DNA from 2 places in the Marinobacter sediminum genome. Region 2 is predicted to be linked to the other one. Evidence: predicted binding sites of a transcription regulator. Region 2 holds the regulator's gene; the other holds the start of a gene.
The links. Region 2 encodes sigma-54, which starts transcription at its own class of promoters, with help from an activator protein. Its sites were predicted from a motif close to ANTGGCATNNANNTTGCTNT; they were not measured.
Positions count from the first base shown of each region.

Region 1: a site for sigma-54 is predicted at 6,439-6,458, ahead of flgA (flagellar basal body P-ring formation chaperone FlgA). Genes of this name have one in related genera too.

Region 1 is NZ_JAGTWY010000001.1:1,460,703-1,469,359, forward strand. Features, by position in the region: gene KFJ24_RS06960 (DUF2905 domain-containing protein) at 1-44, opposite strand, end outside; gene KFJ24_RS06965 (isochorismatase family protein) at 95-625, shown strand; gene KFJ24_RS06970 (cupin domain-containing protein) at 699-1,349, shown strand; gene KFJ24_RS06975 (lipocalin family protein) at 1,359-1,898, opposite strand; gene KFJ24_RS06980 (DUF7352 domain-containing protein) at 2,020-2,388, opposite strand; gene KFJ24_RS06985 (LysR family transcriptional regulator) at 2,497-3,399, opposite strand; gene KFJ24_RS06990 (MFS transporter) at 3,421-4,611, opposite strand; gene KFJ24_RS06995 (CheR family methyltransferase) at 4,616-5,443, opposite strand; gene KFJ24_RS07000 (chemotaxis protein CheV) at 5,481-6,410, opposite strand; gene flgA (flagellar basal body P-ring formation chaperone FlgA) at 6,597-7,298, shown strand; gene flgM (flagellar biosynthesis anti-sigma factor FlgM) at 7,494-7,820, shown strand; gene KFJ24_RS07015 (flagella synthesis protein FlgN) at 7,828-8,298, shown strand; gene KFJ24_RS07020 (peptidylprolyl isomerase) at 8,563-8,657, shown strand, end outside.
Region 2 is NZ_JAGTWY010000001.1:1,989,475-1,998,131, reverse strand. Features, by position in the region: gene yjgA (ribosome biogenesis factor YjgA) at 1-49, opposite strand, end outside; gene mgtE (magnesium transporter) at 84-1,445, opposite strand; gene KFJ24_RS09485 (HPr family phosphocarrier protein) at 1,561-1,830, opposite strand; gene rapZ (RNase adapter RapZ) at 1,837-2,721, opposite strand; gene ptsN (PTS IIA-like nitrogen regulatory protein PtsN) at 2,750-3,220, opposite strand; gene hpf (ribosome hibernation promoting factor) at 3,307-3,615, opposite strand; gene KFJ24_RS09465 (RNA polymerase factor sigma-54) at 3,728-5,254, opposite strand; gene lptB (LPS export ABC transporter ATP-binding protein) at 5,415-6,140, opposite strand; gene lptA (lipopolysaccharide transport periplasmic protein LptA) at 6,118-6,675, opposite strand; gene lptC (LPS export ABC transporter periplasmic protein LptC) at 6,659-7,300, opposite strand; gene KFJ24_RS09445 (KdsC family phosphatase) at 7,297-7,866, opposite strand; gene KFJ24_RS09440 (KpsF/GutQ family sugar-phosphate isomerase) at 7,866-8,657, opposite strand, start outside.

The DNA.
Region 1 (8,657 bases), 530 kb from region 2:
ATTAAAATCAGTATCATGCCGGCAATGACGAGCCACCGGGCCATGGCAGAAACTCCCCAGTTGGTTTCCATGCGCGTGTCACAGGAGAATACCAATGCTGATGAAAGCCGAGCAATCTACTTTGGTGCTGATTGATCTTCAGGAAAAGCTGATGCCCGCCATCAGTCATGGCCAGGAAGTCATTGACCAGAGCCTTGTTCTGGCAACTATTGCCGGGCTTATGGACGTTCCCGTGCTTTCGACCGAACAGCTTCCCGAAAAACTGGGTAATAATGTCGAGGCTGTGCGCGAGCTTTGCCAACAGGTGATTGGAAAAGATCACTTCGACGCCTGTCCGGACGGGCTGATAGACAGCCTGCCGGAGGGCCGGCAACACATCATAATCGGTGGGTGTGAAACCCATGTATGCATGATGCAAACCGCCCTGAGTCTTCTCGACGCGGGCTTCAAGGTCTGGGTGGTAGCCGACGCAACCGGTTCCCGGAACGAATTTGACCGCGATGTAGCACTCGATCGCCTCCATCAGAGCGGAGCGAAGATTGTTACAGTGGAGATGGTGGCGTTCGAGTGGATGCGTCATTGCAAACATCCACGGTTCCGGGATATCCAGGCGCTGATAAAGTAAGCCGCGCCCGGGACTCATCCGTCGAAATGGCCACAGCGTAGGTCATGCGCTCATACATCAATTGAGGTAACAAATGCTCAACATGGATTTCTCACAGCGGATTGTCATCCGCACCGCCCAGGAGGATTGGGTATCCAGCCCTGCCGGGGGCGTGTTGCGCAAACCCCTTGCCCGGGAGGAGGCCGAGCGAGGCCACGCAACAAGCGTGGTCCGTTATGAGCCCGGCGCTTCCTTCAAGCGCCACGAACACCCACTCGGGGAGGAAATCCTGGTTCTTGAAGGGGTGTTTTCCGATGAAACCGGCGACTACCCTGCCGGAACCTATATCCGGAATCCTCCAGGGAGCGGGCACGCCCCATTCAGCGAGAATGGCTGCACATTGCTGGTCAAGCTGCACCAGTTCGACCAGAGGGATCTGGAAACCGTACGAATAGACACCAACACCACTCCCTGGTTACCGGGTATAGGCGGTCTCGAGGTTATGCCTCTGCACGAATTCGAACACGAACATGTAGCCCTTGTGAAATGGCCCGCCAACGAGACCTTCCAGCCCCACCGGCACTTTGGCGGGGAGGAAATCTTTGTGCTCTCGGGAGAGTTCTGTGATGAACACGGCAGATACCCAAGCGGTACCTGGATAAGGAGCCCCCACCTGAGCCAGCACCATCCCTTTGTTGATCAGGAAACCATCATCTGGGTCAAGACTGGTCACCTGCCCTTCTGAGGGAGCCTGTTATTGCCCGGGAACCGGGCTCTGGTCGACCAGGATCAGCTGATCAAGATTGAAGCCCTCGGCCCTGGCCCGTTCACGAAAGTTCGCCAGGGCCTCAGCACTGACATCGGGCGTACGGGATAAAAACCATAGGTAATCGCGGTTATAGCCCGTTACATAGGCGTATTCATAACCCGCCTCGTCCAGACCAAAAACTATATAGGAGCTATAGAACGGACCGAAGAATGATACTTTGAGATGTCCCGTATCGGGACCGTCCACGAATACCGCACGCCCGTCAGCAACACTCCAGTCTCCGGCCTCTGCATCGTAGCCACGATTGGTAACCTTGATACTGCCATCATCCTGCAATTCATACTCTGCGCTGACCCGGCTCAGCCCGTCCTCGAAGGAATGATCCAGGCGGGCAATCTCGTACCATGTCCCGAGATACCTATCCACATTCAGTCCCTTGACTGGCTCGATACCCTTGGGCACACCGGTGCAAGCGGAAACCAGCAAGGCAAAGCAAACCAAAAGGAAGGTGCGTATTACAGCCACAAATATCTCCATTTCCCAGTTCACGAACCAACAGTGAATTCGCAGTCGCGGTTACAGATACAATGTACGCAATAGTGGCGGGAAAGGCACAAAAAAGGGGCCATAAGGCCCCAAGGTGGCATTAAGAAATGGCTGTTCGCTGCCAGTCGACGTGATTAAACATCCCCTCGCTTGCTGATTCACCCGTAAGGTCACGTTCCGCTTCTTCCTCTGATCGCGGCACGGCGAACACGTGGTATGCCTCCGGTCCAAACGGATCCAACGCAGTATCCAGATACTCATAGGCGTTGGGCACCGGCTCACCTGAGAACGCGACACGGAACTGACGCTGAACGGTAGGTGTTCCAATGGTGAGCGACTGCTCCACCCAGAGAAAAACGGCCTTATCAGGCACCAGGTACTCGCACCGAACAACCCGGAAGCCCTGACACAGAGACAGGGTGGTCGGTTTCTTACCTGGTTCAATACGGAATTTATGGATAGTCTTCATGGCTGCTACTCCTTGTGGGTTGTTACCCGAACACAGCACCATGATGAACAGGAAGACGGCTCGATAAAATAAGCTTTAATCGTACATTTTGCTCGTCTTTTTCGATGTTTATTCCGAGGTATTAAAGCTTCTCTTTCCTTCACATATGGCCCTCACCCCAACATGGGCAAGATTCCGCCCCCGGGTAATCGCAAACAGTTCATCCTTAACCTCGTCTATGGACGCAATGCACTGCACTCCGTACTGGCGACAAACTTCCTGTTCTATGACGGTCGGCGCAGCGAATACTCCCAGTCCCTCTCGCCCGAATACTTTGATCAGAGCGCTGTCGTCGATTCGTGCCACCACGTTCATGCGCACGCCCTTAAGGGAGAACCAGTTCATCAGCCTTTCGAAATAGGGGGCATCGGTAGCATTCGCCAACAAGGGTTCCCCGTTCAGAGACTCGGGAAAGCCCTTCTTCAAGCGTGAGGCCAGGTCGGCGGAAGCAAACAGACTGATACTCGAGCCAGCGAGAGGGTGTACCGTAAAACTGCCATGTTCATCCATTCCCGGCGCCCGGTCCGTGAGAACCACATCCAGCTCCCTGCGTTTCAGGCCTAACACCAGGTCCTCGGTACCTCCGGTCCGACATTCAAGTTGCACAGGACGGGAGAGTGCCATCGCGGGTTGCAGGAGATAGTAAGCAATCAGCTTGTGAATGGAGGCAGATACACCGGCAGAGAGCGTCAGGGGCCTCTCTGCCGGAGCGAGGCGTAGCGTTTCATTGAGTTCGCCGGTCAGTGCAAAGATATCGTTAGCGTAGCCCAGGACGGTTTTACCCAGATCGGTAAGTACAAGTTTTCGGCGTTCTCTCTGAAAAAGCAGGCCACCAACGGCAGATTCAAAGGTTGCCAGTTGTCCACTCAGGGTCTGCGGTGCCAGCTCCAGCACCTCACTGGCCCGGGCAATGGAACCTTCCCGGCTAATGACCCAGAAATAATAGAGATGCCTGAGGTTGAGTTGGTCCATCTTTAATCCATTCCGGAAAAATCAATCTCTTCTGTTAACCGATGACCCCGCTGACGGCGACATGACAAGCCAGACCATCATAAGCGCCCCATGAAAAATGAGAAACGGCACGGCAACCATCACCAGACCTGACCACCCTACCCAGCTAAGTATCGCGCCGGCGGACAAAGCCGCTGTCGCCTGGGAGCCAAAAACGAGGACATCATTAAGCCCCTGAACCCTGAAGCGTTCGGCATCGGTGTACCCTTTGGGCAACAGCGAAGTACCGCCTACAAAGAGGAAATTCCACCCCACACCAAGAAGTAACAGTGCTCCCAGGTAATGGTGAAAACTGATGCCGCTGGCAGCAAGAGCCACACAGGCAAAATACGCCAGTAAGCCTCCAGCCATCATCTTGGGAATACCCACCACCCGGGTCAGCCATCCACTGATCAGGGAAGGCAGATACATGGCCATGATGTGGAGCTGAATCACCCGCTTGGCATCATTCAAATCGTGCCCGGCCATTTCTGTCATGCTCAGCGGCGTCGCTGTCATAATGAAGCTCATCACCGCATACCCAACAGAAGCCGCACTGATTGCAACCCAGACGAGCGGGTTCCTGAGAATTTCTGCCAACGGACGGCCACCCCCGGAATGGGATTCCCGCACCAGCTCCTTTTTGGCCTTATACCCGAGAGCCAGAATAACAAGGGCCAATGCCTGCACCGCGGCCAGCCCCAACCAACTCATCAGGAAGGGATGCTCCCCATCACCACCAAGCGCCGCAACTTCAGGGCCAAGCCAGGCCGCAACGAGACCACCGAGCAAAACCCGCGCGGCGGCGGTTGCTGCCATACCCGGAGGTACGGATTCCATGGCCGCAAAACGATACTGGTGAACGACAGCCAGTCCCGTCCCGCCAACGACGGAGGCAAAACAAAGGAGAGGGAAAAGACCTTTCCAGGAAGCCAGGGCGCCAAGAGACGCAGACGTCATCCCCATGACAGCGCCAAGCAGCATTACCCGCTTGCGCCCCACCCTTTCCATTAGCCAGGTCGCGGGTTTGATAGCAAGCACCGTACCCACGACAACCAGCCCGACCGGTAAAGTGGCATATTCTGGCGCCGGAGAGAGAAGCCGACCCTGTATGCTCCCGATGAAAACAATAAAAGGCGCCGTGCACATGGCGAGTGCCTGGGCGGCAACCAGAACCCATACATTGAGGGGCATAGTGTTACTTTTTCCTGTAGATAATACCCGGATGGCACTGAACCATTTCATACAGGTGCGACAGGCCATTAAGCGACTCGGAGGCACCGAGAATCAGATAGCCGCCAGGGTTCAGTGTGGCGTGTATGCGCGTGAGGATGTCCTTTTTCAGCTCTGCCGAGAAATAGATCAGCACATTGCGGCACATCACGATATCAAACTTACCCAGCAGGTAGCGTTCAAGCAGGTTCAGCTCCCTGAACTCCACCATGTTCTTCAGCTGGGGACGGATCTGCCAGCCACCGTTAACCGAAGGTGTGAAAAACTGCTTCTGACGCTCAGGGGAGAGCCCGCGGCCAATGGCGATCATTTCATATTCGCCACGACGAGCCACCTCAAGAACGCTCTTTGAAATGTCTGTCGCAGTAATTTTGACGTCACGCAGCTTTCCGGGCCTGGCCCGTCGGAATTCCTCCACAATCATGCCAACCGAATAGGGCTCCTGCCCGGTCGAACAGGCCGCCGACCAGAATCGCAAAGGCTGTGTCGTTTTCCGTTCAGCAAACTCCGGCAGCAGCTTTTCCTGGAGAATACGGAACGGATGATTGTCCCGGAACCACAGCGTTTCATTGGTTGTCATTGCATCAATGACAACCTCCTGAAGGCTGGCTCTACCGGGACGTTTGAGACGTTCCAGCAACTCACCAAGGGAATGAAGCTGATTCTCCTCCAGAATCCGGCGAAGACGGCTCTTAACCAGATACTGTTTGTTTTCGCCCAGCAAAATACCACACGCATCCTGCAGGAACGTCTTGAAGGCTTCGTATTCCTGTGGGGTTATATCCGCTTTCATTGGATCTCAGTTCTGAATGAATCCGTGAGCAGTGGCATCATCCCTGATCAATGATTTCCATCACCCGCTCTGCCAGTTCGTCGGGGCTGAACTTGGCCATAAAGTCGTCCGCGCCCACTTTCTGAACCATGGCTTTGTTGAAGACACCGCTCAATGAGGTGTGAAGCATAACAAATAGATCACTGAGTGCGGGATCAGCCTTGCATCGCGTAACCAGCGTGTAGCCGTCCATCTCGGGCATTTCCACATCGGAAATAACCAGGGCCAGATGATCCCGCGCATTCGAGCCATCCTCGGTGATCTCTTTAAGGTACTGATACGCCTGTTTGCCATCGCTTTTGGTAACAACTGCCATACCGATGGCTGTCAGGCAGCGCTCAATCTGACGGCGAGCGACCGAAGAGTCATCAACAACGAGTACCGGCAGGTGACCCGCCACCCTCTCTGCGCTCTTGCTAAGCACTGCCTCAGTGACATCTTCCCTCAGAGGCGATACTTCTGAAAGAATCTTCTCTACGTCAATGATTTCTATAAGCTTATCATCAATCTTGGTGACGGCCGTAAGATAGACATCTTTGCCTGCCCCTTTTGGAGGCGGAAGAATATCCTCCCAGTTCATGTTCATGATCCGCTCAACACCGGTCACCAGGAAGCCCTGAGTTTTGCGATTGTATTCCGTGATGATGACAAAACTGGTCGCCAACTCCTCTTGTGGAATGCCCGGAAGGCCAATTGACATACTGAGGTCAATGATCGGAATCGTCTCACCACGGATGTGAGCCACGCCACGCACTACTGCCCGGCTATTGGGAATTGAAGATAACTTCGGACATTGCAGAACTTCCTTTACCTTGAACACGTTAATGCCGTACATCTGCCGCCCGCGCAAACGGAACAGAAGCAGTTCAAGGCGATTCTGCCCAACCAGCTGGGTACGCTGGTTTACACTGTCTAAAACCCCCGCCATCTTTTCTCTCCTGTCTTGCCGCAATCACGTCGGCATGCATCTTGCTGCTTAGTCTATATTGAACGGGCTGACAAAAAACCGTCGTTACCACGCGGATACAGTCTGTTTATCGGCCGCCACCCCCGAATCCTTAGTTATTTGCGGGCGCCCGGCTTGGTACTGACAGCATAGGACAAACGGACCGGTATGCGCATCACCATTTACGCCTTCGCACTGCTAATGTCTGGCCTCAGCGCCCATGCTGGAGCAGAGACGACAGCGAGCCAAATCCGTGGGGCGGCAGTTCAGTTCCTCGAGGCTTTTGCAAACGAACAAGCCGAGCACGGTTACACCGTCTCCTTTGAAGCAGGAAGCATCGACAGCAGGCTTTCGCTAGCCCAGTGCAGCAACCCTCTTTCTGTTGAGTTCACAGGTGATCCATGGAAAAGCACCCACCCTTCCCTGCAGGTTGCCTGTGAGAGTGACCGCCCATGGCGCCTGTTTGTCACCGCTTCGGTTTCGATAGAAGGACCGGCCCTTGTCGCTGCACGTCCGCTGGCTCGGGGGGAACGGGTGACCGTAGGAATGGTGACAACCAAAACCATGACGATTAACGCCAGCCGCCGGGGAGTAATGCGCAAAGCATCAGACGTGGCGGGCATGGAAATTCGCCGACCGGTTAACTCGGGCTCACTGATCACACCCGATCTGCTGGCTGCCCCGGACGCAGTCGAACGTGGCGACCATGTTATGATCACCGCCAAAAGTGGTTCGTTTGCAGTTAGTACGCGAGGCAAAGCCTTGGCAAATGCTTCTGTAGGTGAACAGGTTCTGGTCAGAAACCTTGCTTCCTCCAGAACGATCAAGGCAAATGTTGTTGCGCCGGGCCGCGTGGAAATTCCGATGTGACCGCAGGACAGGCAGCCTTTTGCCGGTCGGCAAGTAACTGCCGCGCCAACGCGTCGTAAGGCTGCCCCGGTGAATGGATGTTAATGTAAAAATCTGAAAAATTTCTCTAAAGCTATGGGCGGCTCAGCCGTTACGTAACTATACACTCGAGTAAGTCGCGCCCAGGCGTGACGTAACAGGCAAGCAGGTATCGATATGTCAGTTGACTTTAATGGAATCGGCGCAGGCCAGGTCAACACCCAGAGAACCACGGCCGACAAATCATCCGGTGCGCAGGATGCCCAGCAGGCTAGCAACCAGCAGGCGAAAACACAGGCTCAGGGTGCCCGGGAGGAAAACGTAAGTCTGAGCAGCCAGGCCAAGAACCTGAAACAGCTTGAACAGAAGCTCGGCGACTATCCCGAGATGGATGATGATCGTATCGCCGAAATTCGTTCAGCACTGGAAAATGGAACGTACAAAGTTGACGCAGAAAAACTGGCCCAGAAAATGCTTGAGTTGGATGGAAGCATTTTCGGGTGAGTAAACCATGGCTGCAATCGATGATCTGAAAGACCTCCTCTCTCAGGACGTCCGCCAATTGAAAGAACTGGCGAACGTCCTGCAGAACGAAAAGACCTTACTTTCGACGTCAGATATTCGCGCTCTTGATTCCCTGACAGCCGAAAAAAACCAACTCCTCAGTGAAATCCGAGAACGGGCCAAACAGAAAATCCGCACACTCGTCGCCATGGGCTACCAGCCAGACAGCGGCGAACCTTCCCGTTTCATCCATAGTGCGGGTCTGACTGAGCTTTACGATCTTTGGAAGGAGGCCGATACGCAAATGTCGGAGTGCCAGATCCTCAACCAGAACAACGGTCGGGTGATGAGCCACCTCCAAAAGAGGCTCGCTCGCCTGACAGATATTTTCCGGGGTGCCAATGCAACTCAAAAGCTTTATGGTGCAAAAGGCGAGCACACCTCAGTATCAAGCCGAACCGTTCTTGCGAGCGCCTGACCCCCAGAAGGCCCACCGATAAAAATGCCCGGTCTTCCCGGGTATTTTTATCCATAGCACCTATTCCCCTCATAATAGTCACCGATGATGGCAATCCTGCATCGGGGGACTCCACCGAAAAATTGGTACAATCTGCTAAGATCGTGCTCCAGATAACACGACGTTTGAACTATTTCAGGAAACACCTCTGTAGCTAACCCGAAGAGTGCCCCTTACATGACAAATACCGTAAAACCGATGCGTAATGTGATCCCTGCCCTGACTCTGGCGCTCACTGTTCTTTTGACGCCCACAGAGGCTCTGTCAGAGTCCGGAACCAGTGCATCCGATGCTGACCTCCCCAAGGTAAGAGTTGTAAC
Region 2 (8,657 bases):
TGCTTTTGCCATACTCTTCTTCGTCTTCGTGGTGGTCGTGCTGACTCATGGTAAATCCGTTGTTTTTCGGTGTTGTGCGTCGGTTACGCGTAAAACACGGTGGCCAGGCCGAGGAAAGCCATAAACCCGACCACATCGGTAACAGTGGTCAGGATCACGCTGCCCGCCAGGGCCGGATCAATGTTTCTTGATTTCAGGAACAGGGGCAGTATGGTTCCCGCCAGAGCGGCGGCGATAAGGTTTATGATCAACGCGGCCGCAATAATGGCTCCAATCATCAGGTCCTGGAACCAGGTAGCCGCAGCCGTGGCAACCACCAGCGCCCAGAAAACGCCATTCATCGCGCCAGACAGGAACTCCCGGTTTAACAGCCAGCGCACATTAGCGCCGCTTATTTGCCCCACGGCCATGCCGCGGATGACCAGGGTAAGGGTCTGACTCCCGGCGATGCCCCCCATGCTGGCAACGATTGGCATAAGTACGGCAAGCGCAACCACCTTGGTAATCGTCTCCTCGAACAGGCCGATAACGCCGGAGGCGACGAACGCCGTAATCAGGTTTATACCCAGCCAGACGGCGCGGCGCCGTGTTGTTTTCCAGACGGGCGCGAAGGTGTCTTCGTCTTCGTCGAGACCGGCCATGCTCATCAGGGAGTGATCGGCATCTTCCCGGATTACGTCGACCACGTCATCGATGGTGATACGACCTAGCAGTCGACCGTCTTCATTCACCACTGGAGCCGAGATCAGGTCGTAGCGTTCAAACAGCGTGGCAACCTTGGTGTCGGAGAGCGTGACCGGAATTGGCTCAATTTCGGTGTCCATCACCTCGCGCACTGTCGCTGCAGGGTTCGATACCAGCATCTTGGTGATTGGCAACATACCGATAAATTCATCCCGCCGGCTGACGACGATCAGGTTGTCGGTCATGGGTGGCAGGTTACGGTGCCTGCGCAGGTAACGGAGTACAACGTCAATGCTGATGTCCGGGCGCACCGTGATGGTGTCCGTGTTCATCAGACCGCCGGCGGTGTCCTCCGGGTAGGAGAGAACTTCTTCGACCCGTTGCCGGTCCTGGTCGTCCATGGTGTCCAGAACTTCCTGGATCACCGTGTCCGGTAATTGCTGCAGCAGGTCGGCGAGATCGTCCGACTCGAAATCCTCGATGATATCCGCCAGTTCCTGCGCATTGAGCTGGCTCAGGAAATAACCACGGATGTCGTCGCTCAGGTACTGGAGAACTTCCCCTTCCAGCTCTTTATCGACCAGATTCCACAGCAGGGCCCGCTCGCGGGGCGGGGAAGATTCCAGAAGGTGGGCAATATCACTGGGGCTCAGGCCGCCGTTCAGAATACGGGCAACCTGTTTCAGGGCACCACTGTCCAGGGCTTCGCCCAGGGAGCGAAGGCGTTGGCGGGCCTGGCTTTTTTCCAGAATATCGGTCATGAATTACCCACAGTCAGAAAACGCCTGTATTATAGCGGAGTTAGGTGGCACAGGTGAGAAAGAGTTGTCGTTGAATGCCGCAGAAGATTCCGTTCTGGCCGCAGCAAGCCTGGTATTACTCGCCCTCTCCGAAATAGTCATTAATCAGCTCAACCAGAGCATCAATGGCATCCTGCTCGTCCTGCCCATCCGCAACCAGTTCGACATCGGTACCCTGGCTGGCGGCAAGCATCATCACCTGCATTATGTTCTTGGCATCCACTTCCCGGCCCTTGCCGCTGATTTTTACGCTGCTGTCGAATTCCGATGCCGTGTTGACCAGCTTGGCGGTGGCCCGGGCATGCAGTCCCAGCTTGTTAATGATGGTGATGGGGCGGCGAATCATGCTGGCTCAGATCTCTTCACGGGTTTGCAGGTGCGGTAGCTCGGTGTGGCGGACCTGAACGTTACTGTAGCGCTGTCGGAAATGGCTGCAAAGCTGTTCCGAGACATAGACCGAGCGGTGTTGCCCGCCAGTGCAACCAATTGAAATGGTCATATAGCTGCGGTTGCTGTCAGCAAAAGAGGGAAGCCAGGCTTCGAGAAATGCAGTCAGATCATCGATCATTTTCCGACTGGCCGGTTCTTTTTCCAGAAAGTCGATTACTGGCTGGTCGGTGCCGACGAACTTACGCAAACTGGTGTCCCAGTACGGATTTGGCAGACAGCGGACGTCAAAGACATAGTCCGAGTCCAGCGGGACGCCGTGCTTGAAACCGAATGACTGGAACAACAGGGCCAGCTCCTGGTCCTTCCGGCCAACGACACGCTGTTTGATCATATCCCGCAGCTCGTACATGGACATGCCGGTGGTGTTCACGTAGAGATCGGAAAGCTTGGCGAGCGGCTCCAGGCACTTTTTCTCGTTGTTGATGGCTTCCCGAAGGGACGTCCTGTCATCGCTGAGTGGGTGCTTGCGTCGAGTGGCGTGAAACCGTTGGAGCAGGGACTGTTCATCGGCGTCGAGAAATATGATTTCGACTGTGACTTCGGTTTCCTCGAGCCGCCGGTAAATCTCTTCGAAGTTGGCCAGCTCGCCGGACAGGTTGCGGGCATCAATACTGACCGCCATTTTTCCCAGCCGACCGGGTGTTACCTGGTTCGCGGCTTCCCGGGTCAAGGGAAACAGCAATCCTATGGGGAGGTTGTCAATGCAGTAAAACCCCAGGTCTTCAAGAACATGGAGTGCTGTACTCTTGCCCGAACCGGACCGGCCACTGACGATGATCAGTTTCATGGTCACCCTGTCTCCACAACAATGAGTGTTAGCCGTCTGCAGCTGTCATGCGCTCATAAAGTGTCTTGGCATCTTCACACTGGCGCAGACGATCGCAGAATGCGCGTTCGTTAAATTTCTCGGCCAGCTGGCTGAGCAGTTCCAGGTGCTCGCTGGTTGCCTCCTTGGGAACAACGAGGGCAAACACGAGATCCACCGGCTGGTTATCGATGGCGTCGAACTCGATGCTTTCTTCCAGCGTGAGCAGAACGCCGACGACGTGATCCAGTCCTTCCAGGCGGCAATGGGGTATGGCAATGCCTTGGCCAATACCGGTGCTGCCCAGGCGCTCACGCGCGACCAGATTATTGAAGATCTGGGTTTCGCTGAGCGAGCCGTCATGCTGGTTGATCTGCTCGGCAATGGATTCCAGAACCCGTTTCTTGCTGGATGCAGGTATCCGGCAAAGACTCAGCTCCGGTGCAAGGATGTTGTCAATGGTCAGGGATGTGTCGCTCATGAATCGACTGCATTTCCGTAAAAAAAAGGCTGCGGCAGGTTAGCCATGCCGCAGCGCGATTAGATGACACGCATGAAAACGGGCGTTTAACGAGACCCGTTTCCGTGCATCCGGTCTACATTCTTTTCCTTATGCTTGAGGATCTGACGGTCCAGCTTGTCAATGAGCGAATCAATCGCTGCATACATATCCCCATTCTCAGCCTTTGCGTGAATCTCACCACCAACCACGTGAAGCGTCGCCTCCGCCATCTGGCGCACTTTTTCCACTTCCAGGGTTACCTGGCAATTGCTGATGTGGTCAAAGTGGCGTTCCAGCTTGCCAAATTTTTCTGAAACGTAATCTTTCAATGCGGGAGTCAGTTCTACGTGATGGCCTGAAATATTGAGTTGCATAGGCGTCTCCTGTTGTCATCATGCCGACTCCCGAGGGGGCCGGGCTGAGTGCTGGCGCATCGCGCGCCGGCGAATCGTGTTCCTGGGCAAGGCCTGTAAAGTAAAAGGCTCCCTATACCAGTCGCTTCCGCTCGTTTGAGGGTGGTATATGCATCGCTTCTCGATACTTGGCCACCGTGCGTCTCGCCACCTTGATACCTTGTTCCCCTAGCATGGCTGCAATTTTACTGTCACTCAACGGCTTTTTGGGAGTTTCTGCTGCAACCAGCTTCTTGATCATTGCACGGATTGCCGTGGAGGAGCATTCACCACCCTCATTCGTGCTGACGTGACTGGAGAAGAAGTACTTGAGTTCAAAAATTCCCCGGGGGGTGTGCATGAATTTCTGAGTAGTAACACGGGAAATCGTCGACTCATGCATCTCCACCGCCTGGGCAATATCAGAGAGGATCAGCGGCTTCATGGCCTCTTCACCCTCGTCCAGAAATCCCTGCTGGTGCTCGACGATGCGGGTTGCCACCTTCAGCAAGGTTTCATTGCGGCTTTGCAGGCTCTTGATAAACCATTTGGCCTCCTGAAGCTGATCCCGCATGTAGGTGTTATCAGCGCTGCTATCCGCTCGCCTTATAAGAGAAGCATAGCTTGCATTAACGCGAATGCGCGGAGCGATTTCCGGATTCAGCTCTACGCGCCAGCGTCCGTTGTCTTTGCGGACAATAACATCAGGGATGACATAGTCCGGCTCGGCCTGGTCGATGACATCACCCGGGCGAGGGTTCAGGCCGGTAATCAGGGCCAGAACCTCTCTTAGCTGGTCTTCTTTTAACCGGCTCCGGCGCAGTAGCTGGGCGTAATCCCTGTTGCCCAGCAAATTGATGTAATGGGTAATGACCAACCGCGCCTGGGCCAGCCAGGGCGTGTCCGGAGGTAACTGGCTCAGCTGGATTAACAGGCATTCCTGAAGATCTCGCGCAAACACGCCAGGGGGGTCAAAGTGCTGTAAGCGATGCAATACCGCCTCAACCTCGTCCAGCTCGAGCGGATCTTCCTCGTTTTCATCAACCAGGCCGGTGTGAATTTCTTCCAGGGGACTGGTCAGATAGCCTCTGTCGTCCACCGCATCCATCAGGGCGTGCGCAATGGCCCGATCCCGTTCGCTCAGTGGCGTCAGGTTCAGTTGCCACTCCAGATGATCCCGGAGGGTTTCGGTGGGGGAGTTGCGGGTCTCGAAATCGTGGTCGTTTTCATCATCGTTCCGGGCTGCCGGTGCGGGAGCCGACTGGTAAATATCGTCCCAGGCAGTGTCGACAGGCAGGTCATCGGGAATGTTATCCGGAATCTCATTTTCCGAAGCCCAGTCGGGACCATTTTCCGTTTGATCCCAGTCCTGGCTGCTGTCCGGCTGTGCTTCGGCTGTTGTCTCTGAGCCGGCGTCTTCGCTGTTCGAGTCCGGTTCGCCCGAACTGGATTCCGGCTCGTCGTCATCCTCAGAGGTTTCCAGCATCGGATTGGATTCCAGTGCCTGCTGGATTTCCTGTTGAAGGTCGAGTGTGGAAAGCTGCAGTAGCCGGATCGCCTGTTGCAGCTGGGGCGTCATGGTCAGGCTTTGACCCAGCTTTAACTGTAAGGAGGCTTTCATCACCATGGTTCAGGATCCGTTACTCATCAGCGCTCTGCTTCGTGGACAGTCACATAAAAATTCGTTGTATGCCGGTCACTTGCCGCTACGGGAAAAAACCCTGCAAGTTCTTTGCCGAGTTTACTTGCTACAGTTCATCAACACAATCGGCCAAAGGAAGTCACAGCCTGAATTCGCTGCCCAGATACACTTCCTTAACCTGCTCGTTGGCAAGGATCGCTTCTGAATTTCCAGAGGCGATGATGTGCCCGCCGGACACGATGTAGGCATTCTCGCAGATGTCCAGGGTTTCCCGCACATTGTGATCGGTGATCAGCACGCCAATGCCCTTATCCCTGAGGTGGCGGATAATGTGCTTGATGTCGCTCACCGAAATCGGATCAACGCCTGCAAAGGGCTCATCCAGAAGAATAAATGCAGGTTCCATTGCCAGCGCTCTGGCTATCTCCACCCTGCGGCGCTCGCCCCCTGACAATGCCATGCCCACGCTGTCGCGGATATGGGTGATATGGAATTCCTCCAGCAGCTCCTGCAGTTTGCTCTCGCGATCAGCCCGTCCGAGCCCCTTGCGAGTCTCGAGGATGGCCATAATGTTGTCACGTACCGACAGTTTCCGGAAAACCGATGCTTCCTGGGGCAGGTAGCCAATTCCCTTCCGGGCGCGGCCATGCATGGGCAAGGGCGTAATGTCCTGGCTGTCGATGGTGATTCGACCTCTGTCTGCGGGCACCAGCCCTACAATCATGTAAAAGCAAGTCGTTTTCCCTGCGCCATTGGGTCCCAACAGGCCGACAATCTCGCCGCTTCGGATTTCCAGGGAGACGTCAATCACCACTTTTTTCTGCTTGTAGCTTTTTGCCAGATTACTGGCTCTGAGAACTGCCATCTGATCCCTGTTTGCTGCTGGTGCTGCGTGGCTGGATAACCATTTCGACACGGCCGGTGCCGGAGCCGGTGTCTTCTCCACCCTCTGCGGTGACGACCCGATGGACCGTATCATAATGAATGACGTCGCCCCGGAACAGGTTGCCATTCTGCTCAATGACGGCTTCACGCTCAAACGTCAGCTCGCTGTCTGAGGCAGACCATGTGATATTGCGTGCCCGGGCGTCTGTTTGTCCGCCGCCTTCCCGGGACGGCTGCTGGTAATGGGCGGGGCGTCCGGATGCTTCGATGCGGCTCAGGCCCTCCTCGCTTCGAAACAGCACGACCTGATCTGCGGAAAGGCGGGTCTTACCCTGGATAAGCTCAACGGCCCCGGTGTAGGTCGCGATGCCTTTATTATCGTCCAGTCGAGCGTTATCAGCGCTCACGGTAATAGGTTGGTCCGAGTCAAGATCAAAAGCGGCTGTGGGGGCTGCCACAACCAGGCCAATCACGACTGTCAACAGCGCCTGGAGGCGGTTATTTACCGGTTTCATAGCGTCCTTCCACCTGGGAGTTGAGTTCCAGAATACGTTTATCAATCCATGCCTTCATTCCCTTGGCACGGGTGACACCGATCCTGTCAGTAATCTCGACGGGCGCATCGGTATAGGCAGTGCCCAAATCATTGTCCAGTGTCAGGCTTGATGTTGTAAGTGTGGCCTCCCGGTCGCCAACCGTCCGGATAACGCGCACATTGCCTGTCAGGTAGAGCAGATTTTCATTTTGCAGCAGACTGCCGTTCTCTGCCTCAACAACCCAGGGCTTGGTTCCCGGCTCACCGTAGAGTTCAGCCCGGGGCGATTCCATGGTCGCCAGGTTGCCTTCCTCGAATTGTTCAATACGTGGACTGGTGAACTGTACCTTCAGATTGCCGGCCTCGTCATAGGTGGTGTAGCTGCCATTCACTATAAAGCCATCCGGCTCCCCCTTGCCTCGGAGTTCCGCTGCGTCATTTGAGACCACAGTTGGCTCATCACTGCGCCAGAGCAGGAACACGGTGGCCAGAATGGTACCGATCAGCGCGAGGGTGCGGATCCAGGGGCGATATTCAAGCTGGAGCAGAGAAACCAAGCGGCCCTTGACGTCGCTTTTGATGTCGCTGGATGCCCCGCTACTCATGCATCAGGCTCCAGATATCGGGACAAGGCCTGGTCCAGTTTGTCCTGGGCTGTCAGCAGCAGGTCGCAGGCTTCGCGGACCGCGCCACTGCCACCCGCTGCCTGAGTACAATAGTCAGCGTGATCGCGAACCAGCCAGTAGGCGTTCGGGACAGTGATGCCCAGCCCGGAAAACCTGATGGCCGGAAGATCGGGAAGGTCGTCGCCCATATAGGCGATGGCTTCCGGCCGGATGCCTGTTTTCCCGGCGAGTTCCTCCAGTGCAACTTTTTTGTCTTCACGGCCCTGCATCAGATGGGGGATGCCAAGGTCGCGCATGCGCTTTTCGGTCAGGGGAGACTGGCGACCGGTGATCACGGCTACGGTGATGCCCGCTGCCATTAACTGTTTCAGACCGAGGCCATCGAGAATATTGAAGGCTTTGAGCTCATCTCCGTTGGCGCTGAAGTAGAGTCTGCCGTCGCTCATGATGCCGTCTACGTCCAGGGCAATAAGCCGAACGCGCTCTGCCTTGGCCAGTAACGACGCCGACCATTCCGGGCTTAACGGGCTACTGATGACGGCCATTAGATAACCCCGGCCCGCAGGAGGTCATGCATGTTGATGGCGCCCACCAGAGCGCCGGATTCGTCGGTCACTGGCAGCGCATTGATCTTCATCTCTTCCATGATGTTCAGGGCTTCCGCCGCCAGGTGATCCGCCGCGATGGTCTTGCCGTTGCGGGTCATAACGTCCTGAATCGGGGTGGTGTGTAAATTGGGGTTTGTGTCCAGCGTGCGGCGAAGATCGCCGTCGGTAAAGACGCCGGTGAGGTTGCCTTGGGCGTCGATAATCGTCGTCATGCCCAGACCCTTGCGGGAAATCTCGAGAAGCGCACCACTGAGGGTGGTGCCCTCTGTAACCCGCGGTATGGTGTCGCCAGTGTGCATAATGTCGGATACGCGCAGCAGGAGCCGCCTTCCAAGACTGCCTCCCGGGTGGGACAGGGCAAAGTCCTCAGTACTGAATCCGCGGGCCTCAAGTAGCGAAACCGCCAGTGCATCCCCCATCACCAGAGTGGCTGTGGTGCTGGAGGTCGGGGCCAGTCCGAGCGGGCAGGCTTCGGTTTGTACGCTGACGTCCAGATTGGCCACAGCCTCCCGGGCCAGGGTGGAGTGGGGGTTGCCCGTCATGCTGATGAGCGGGGCACCCATGCGCTTGATCAGCGGGAGAATGGTGACCACTTCGCTGGTGTTGCCACTGTTGGAGATTGCGATTACCACATCCTGGCTGGTGATCATGCCCAGGTCACCATGGCTCGCTTCTCCCGGGTGAACGAAGAATGAGGGGGTGCCGGTACTGGCCAGGGTAGCGGCGAT